DNA from 2 places in the Peribacillus sp. Hz7 genome. Region 1 is predicted to be linked to the other one. Evidence: riboswitches for the same ligand, from Rfam matches in the RefSeq annotation. Region 1 holds a riboswitch; the other holds the start of a gene.
The links. Region 1 has a riboswitch for cobalamin ahead of cntE (staphylopine family metallophore export MFS transporter CntE). Riboswitches for the same ligand answer to the same signal wherever they lie in the genome.
Positions count from the first base shown of each region.

Region 2: it holds a riboswitch for cobalamin, as region 1 does, so the genes downstream of both, ACE199_RS08880 (ribonucleoside-diphosphate reductase subunit alpha) here and cntE (staphylopine family metallophore export MFS transporter CntE) in region 1, are expected to answer to the same signal.

Region 1 covers NZ_JBHHJV010000006.1:46,183-49,685, forward strand. The annotation lists gene nikA (nickel ABC transporter substrate-binding protein) at 1-145, opposite strand, end outside; gene cntE (staphylopine family metallophore export MFS transporter CntE) at 295-1,470, opposite strand; cobalamin riboswitch at 1,701-1,882, opposite strand; cobalamin riboswitch at 2,605-2,793, shown strand; gene nikA (nickel ABC transporter substrate-binding protein) at 2,953-3,503, shown strand, end outside.
Region 2 covers NZ_JBHHJV010000004.1:272,284-275,786, forward strand. The annotation lists gene ACE199_RS08870 (homogentisate 1,2-dioxygenase) at 1-3, shown strand, start outside; gene ACE199_RS08875 (manganese-dependent inorganic pyrophosphatase) at 160-1,089, opposite strand; cobalamin riboswitch at 1,347-1,527, shown strand; gene ACE199_RS08880 (ribonucleoside-diphosphate reductase subunit alpha) at 1,699-3,503, shown strand, end outside.

The sequences.
Region 1 (3,503 bases):
GTGGCCATGAAGTTGTGAGCATATTATCTTCTTCTTTTTCCTTGCTGTTCTCGTTATCATTTGAGCATCCAGCGAAAAAAATCGATAGTGCTAGCATCATGAAAAAGAATAGGGTTAGTCCTTTTTTTCGTTTATTGCGTTTCATATCAACTTCTCCTTTATAATTGATTTGTAAGATAAGTAAACAGTCAAAACTGTAGAACCCATTTTGATCTACTTGTTTAAAATGGGTTCTTTGTATTTATCGCAAAATATGGGTTTGTGAAGTATTTTTAATCAAACTTTATTTCAAAGTTACAACTGTTTGTATAATTCTTTCGGTTTCTGTATAAAGAGCACAAGCATTATTAAAGCGATTAATACTGTGCATACGATAAAGAGTCCTTCATATGAGAACCACTGGATAACCCATCCCATGATAAAGCCACCTAGTGCAAAACCTAAATCATAAGAGGCGAGGAAAACACCGAGTAATACATACTTCGATTTTTCTGGGATAGCAAAGGATAAATAAGTGGTCAATGTTGGATATAACATAGCAGAAACTAATCCATTGAAAATAGCAGAAACATATAAGAGCCAAGGCACTTGAGTAACAAACAATAACAAGGATGTGCCAATGATTGAAGTACTCAATACGATAAGTATAAAATTTGTATGCCACTTGCCATCAGAAGGAATATATTTCCTGAAGAGATACCTACTTGCGACAACGATCATCGATTGCAATAGCAAGTACGCAACAGGGGTTCCAATTTCTTCTGTGACTAAATAGAGCGGTAAGAATGTATTAAGCGCACCAAAGACGAATGCACCAGTGAGCATAACAGTTGATGCTTGTATTAAGCTCTGTTTATTTGGAGCGCTTAAAAAACTTTCTTTTACGAGTTTAAGAGAAACGGGCTTGGACGCTGCTTTCGTTTCTTCAAATGGTGTTCTAAATTGTAGGAGTAGTGGTAGCAGTGCAAGAGTGATGACCAATACATAAATGGCTTGCATATCCGCCCATAAATACAGGGCTAGTGCAGGTCCGTACAATCCTGGTAACACCGTAGAAAGTGAATACATGGCCATCCCTTGTCCACGATCCTTATCTCGTAAAATATCTGCAATCCCGATTTGCATCGACATAGAGAAGAAGGCTGTGACTACACCTTGAAGTGATCGAACAGCGTACAAGCTATCCACTTCTAACCAAACATACAATAGTAGTGCTAGTGCATGAACAATGAGTAATGTCCACATTACTTTTTTAACGCCGTATTTAGCAATCATTTGTCCAGCAAATGGGCGTAAGAACATACAAACAAACATGTAAAGCCCCATCATGATTCCAATTTCAGAGGTCTTAAAGCCATAATGCTCTGCCTGTAGAGGGAAAATTACAGTCAATACGGAATTGGCTGTAAAGAATAGCATCGATAGCAAATAGAGCTGGATCATTTTGAAACTTATAGGTTTTATATTCAACGGCTGCTCCTCACTTATTTCCCCTGCTACTTGCACACTTGTATAGTTTCTCTTGTTTAATTTTTTGTTTCACTATTATTGATTCTCCTCTCTATTTTTCCACATCCCCATACAATAAAAAAACAGCTCCTACACAAGGTAGTAGCTGTGAAAACGATTCTATGTAAAAGTACATATTTGTACAAGTCATGCAAGCGTTCTAACATCTCCCTATCCTCCGTAGGTTTTTTCGATGTTGTAAATCACTGGCAGGTCTCCTGACTTATGATCATCACTAAACTACACCTTCCCATCCTTCGACAGTGGTTTTTTGTAGGTAGCTCCCATTTACAGTTGCGGGACAGTACCGGACTTTCACCGGTTTCCCTTTTAAGCCAGATTAAACAATCTGGCACCAGCATTACATAGTATTCGATTATGGAGTACTATACCACACTTCACATATGTGTCAAGTTTTTCTAGTTGTTCCTTTAACACCAATATTTCCGCTACTCTATTTTGTACACTATTATTACCTGCCGTGCTATAGCTTGGCGGTCTAGACATTACTTCTGAAAAAAACGACTAAAATATCTAGGGTGATCAAAAGTTTTTTACTAGTTATTTTGTGCGTAATCTTGTTAAACAGCGAGAAGATGCAAGTCTTCATTACATATCCTTTACCAGAGAAAGAGAATATGTATTCTTTATTTCAAACTCAACAAAGCGATTTTATTCTTCTAAAAGTACAAAGATATTTTGAATTTGATAAAAAAACTTCATCTTACTATTCAAGGTTCTATTAAAGAGCATCGAAGCACAATAGAATTAACTAAATCATAGTTAATGTTTCATTCTGAAAAACATCAGAATCATAATTTGATATAGCAAAAATTTGCAATAACGAATATAATTTGTGATAGGTAAACTTTTTTTGATTTCATTTCCATGAAGTGAATATTTCCATTTTGAGAGAACATGTGTAATTTCTTTCTTATTTACTGTATTTCGTTTATAGATAGGGTTAGTGGCTGAATTTATCAAAAATTACTTAAGGTTGAAACTAATAAAATATAATAGTTTACAAATGATTTTCACTTAATCATTTTCAAGATAGATAAGCTTTATATTTCATTATGAAGATAAAGAAAAATTTCATATGGTATTGGAATGGGTGTATTCGTTTAATTGCGAATACTTAAATGGGAAGCCGGTGCAAAATCCGGCACGGTCCCGCCGCTGTAAGGGGGAGTCCTATGTATAAGAGCCACTGGATAATATCCGGGAAGGCGCATAGAGATGATGAACCTAAGTCAGAAGACCTGCCCGTTCTAGAAATGCTGTTAAACCTACGGGAGATGGGGGAGGTATTAGAGTGCTATGAAGACGAATTTGTTCTTAAACGATAGGCATTTCTGACCTGATAAATTCTGGTTGGGAATGCTTTTTTTGTAGTTTATATTTTATCGAATAATTAAAATTTGTAATTGAAGGTGAGAAAATATGTTTTTAAAAAGGTCTAATTTATTCCGTTCATTTGTTGGACTACTAGTAATGTTCACAATCTTTGTTGCTGGTTGCAGCAACACAACAAAAGATCAAGAAAATGCATCAGATAAAGAAAAAACAAAAGTTGTTACTTTTTCTTGGCCTGGAGATATCGGTGACTTAAATCCACACACGTATTTTCCAAATGAATTTTTTTCCCAGGCTATGGTATACGAACCTCTTGTTTATTACGGTGAAGGTGGAGAAATTCAGCCTTGGTTAGCAGAGAGCTGGGATATATCGAAAGATGGAAAAGAATATGTATTCCATTTGAGAAAAGATGTTCAATTTTCTGATGGTTCGCCATTTAATGCTGAAATCGTTAAGAAAAACTTTGATACGGTTTTAGATAATCGTAAACAACATGAATGGGTGGAATTAATTAATCAAATTAAAAGTACAGAAGTAGTCGATGAATATACATTTAAACTTACTTTACATAACTCGTATTATCCAACTCTTCAAGAACTAACTTATGTCAGACCTTTGAGATTTGTGGGCGAAGC
Region 2 (3,503 bases), on a different contig from region 1:
TAATACACCTTCTTATACAACGGCAGCAACAATGAATGGACTATACAAGCAGTAAATATGATGAAGTAAGTCCCTTCAACCATTAAGCCTTCCCAAAAATACGTTTACATGTAAAAAGGCTGCCCGAAAGCAACTTTCGAACAGCCTTTATTCTACAAATTATTTTGTAAAAGCATCCGTTAATACTGGAACGATTTGCTTTTTACGAGATACAACACCTTTAAGCGTTGCTGTGTTGTTTGTTAATGATACATTATAAGCTTTTTCAACTGCGCTTGCTTCTTTACCAAGTGCAAGACCTACAGAATCATTATTTAAAATGTCTGTTACAACGAAGAAGAATAGATCTAATCCTTTTTCGTCAATCACTTTATTAATTACTGCTTCGATCTCAGCTTGACGAGCAAGTACGTCATTTGTGTCTACCGCATTCACTTGAGCGATTTCTACTTTTGCTTCTCCCATTGAGAATTCTTTTGCATCAAGAGAAATTAATTGCTCTACTGTTTTGTCGCTTAAATCAGCACCAGCCTTAAGCATTTCTAAACCGTATGCTTCAGCATCTACACCAGCAATCTCTGCTAATTCTTTTGCTGCTGCTACATCTTGGTCTGTGCATGTTGGTGATTTAAACAATAATGTATCAGAAATAATAGCTGATAACATTAAACCAGCAATTTCTTTCGGAACTGATTTTCCATTTTCTTTATACAATTTATTTAAAATCGTTGCTGTACATCCAACAGGCTCAGCACGATAATATAACGGATCACTTGTTTCAAAGTTAGCGATACGGTGATGATCAATAACCTCTAACACTTGTACTTGATCGATATCATCTGCACTTTGTTGACGTTCGTTATGGTCAACTAAAATAACGCCAGCTGCTTCGCCAGCTACTTTTTCAACAAGGCGAGGCGCATCGAAATTAAATTGTGTTAATGCATATTGTGTTTCGCCATTTACTTCACCTAAACGAACTGGTTCAGCTTCAACACCTAATTGTTTTTTTAAATCAGCATAAGCGATACTAGAACAAATTGTATCTGTATCTGGATTTTTATGTCCGAAAATAAGTACTTTTTCCACGTTATTTCTCCTTTTGTGTAAAATTTTATTGGTAATCTTCCTTTGAAAGAATACCATATGTCCCCTCTATTCTATCACAATTTTAGCCATTTTAAATTCCTAATATTCCTTTTTCCTACTTTTTATATAGGTTAAATAATATAATTTATCCTTTCCATGCTCAAAAATAAATAGTTGAAATTTAGCAAAAGATAGATTATGATAATACTTGCAATCAATACTAGATATTGACAAAAATAAACCAAAAACATCTATATATTGATATATAAAGTAAAGGTGCCAGAGATGGCTAAATAGGGAATCCGGTGAGAATCCGGAACTGTCCTCGCAACTGTAAATGTGACGAAATGAGAAAGCCACTGTATTAATCGGAATACGGGAAGGACTCAAAGTAGAGAGATCATAAGTCAGGAGACCTGCCTATACTTCATTCTAGTTTCTTATTCTTCGAGGATTGAGATGATGAAACGATTGCCTAAAAGCTATCTTTACTAGTCTTTTATTTCAGTCGTTTAATCCACTCATTCTCGGGTGGATTTTTTTATTTACCTAAAATACAAAAGGAGGCTTCTTCCCTTGACTACTCTAACAAATTCAAAAGAACAAAGCATGTTGCAGTTGGCTTCCCTATCAAATGATTTCGACCATACACTCCATATGGATAAATACAAACAACGCTTTCAAAAATGGTTGGATCGACAAGCAGATGTAGGTGCTGCACAAACGTCTAAGAAGCTTATCCAAATGGCACTTGAGAACGTCGATATTGATGCTCCAGACTGGACATTCGTTGCTGCTGCAGAATTATTAAACTCTATGTATCGAGAAGCGCAAATCAATCGCGGGTATACAGACACTTCTTACGGCCCGTTCTACGATTTAATAAAACAGCTATCAAGCGTACAAGAAGGGCAACGTTACCCTGTTTATAAAGCGGAATTACTAGAATCTTATACAAAAGCAGAAATGGAAGAATTAGGACGATCTATTGACCCCGAGAAGGATAAGCTTTTCTCTTATATTGGCATCTACTTGCTAAATGACCGTTACTTAGCTCGCCCTGAGAAAAACGCTGTCTATGAGTTGCCGCAAGAACGCTTTATGATTATCGCGATGGAAATTATGCGTAATGAACCGAAAGATAAACGTCTAGATCTAATTAAAGAAGCCTACTGGGCGATGTCTAATCTTTATATGACGGTTGCCACACCTACACTATCCAATGCAGGAAAAACGCACGGACAACTAAGTTCCTGTTTTATTGATGCTGTAGAAGATTCCATTGATGGCATTTATCTTTCAAACTACGATGCCGCAAAAGTATCCAAGTTTGGCGGCGGCGTTGGATTATACGTAGGAAAGATTCGTTCTCTTGGATCAGATATTCGCGGCTTCTCTGGAAACAGCTCTGGCACTACTCCTTGGATTCGCCTATTCAATCAAACGGCGGTTAGCGTAGACCAGCTTGGACAACGAAAAGGTGCGATTGCTATTTACTTAGATGCCTGGCATAAAGACATTATGAGTTTCCTAGACTTAAAAACACAAAACGGGGATGACCGTTTGAAAGCTCATGATATTTTTACTGGGGTTTGTATTCCTGATTTATTTATGGAAGCAGTTCGAGATCGTAAAGAATGGTACTTATTCGATCCGCATAGTGTGAAGCAAAATCTCGGCTTCTCTCTTGAAGATTTTTACGATGAGGAAAAGGGCAACGGAAGCTTCCGTAAGCACTACGCACTCGCTGTTGAAGCAGCCGAACATGGTAAACTCCCAAGCTATGCTTACGAAAAAGTACAAGCGATTGATGTCATGAAAGGAATTATGATTTCACAATTAGAAGAAGGAACTCCTTATATGTTCTATCGCGATGAGGTGAATCGAAAAAATCCGAATCGTCATAAAGGAATGATTTATTGCTCAAATCTATGTACCGAAATCGCCCAAAACCTAAGTCCGACATCGATTACAGAAGAATATGAAACAGAAGATGGCGACATTGTTATCGTAAGAAAAAGCGGAGACTTCGTCGTTTGCAATCTTTCTTCTATTAATTTACCACGTGCTGTTGAAGCGAAAGTTCTAGAACGCTTAATTCCTATTCAAGTACGCATGCTTGATAATGTGATTGATATCAATACCTTACCTGTTAAACAAGCAAAGATTTCTAATCAACGTTATCGCGCGATTGGTCTTGGAACATTCGGATGGCATCACCTGCTCGCGGTCAAAAAAATCTACTGGGAATCTGAAGAAGCGATTCAGCTTGCTGATTCTTTATACGAAACAATCGCTTACTTAACGATTCAAGCATCATGCGAACTAGCAAAAGAAAAAGGCAGCTACCGCTATTTCGAAGGTTCAGACTGGCAGACCGGTCACTATTTCGAACTGCGCGACTACCATGATGA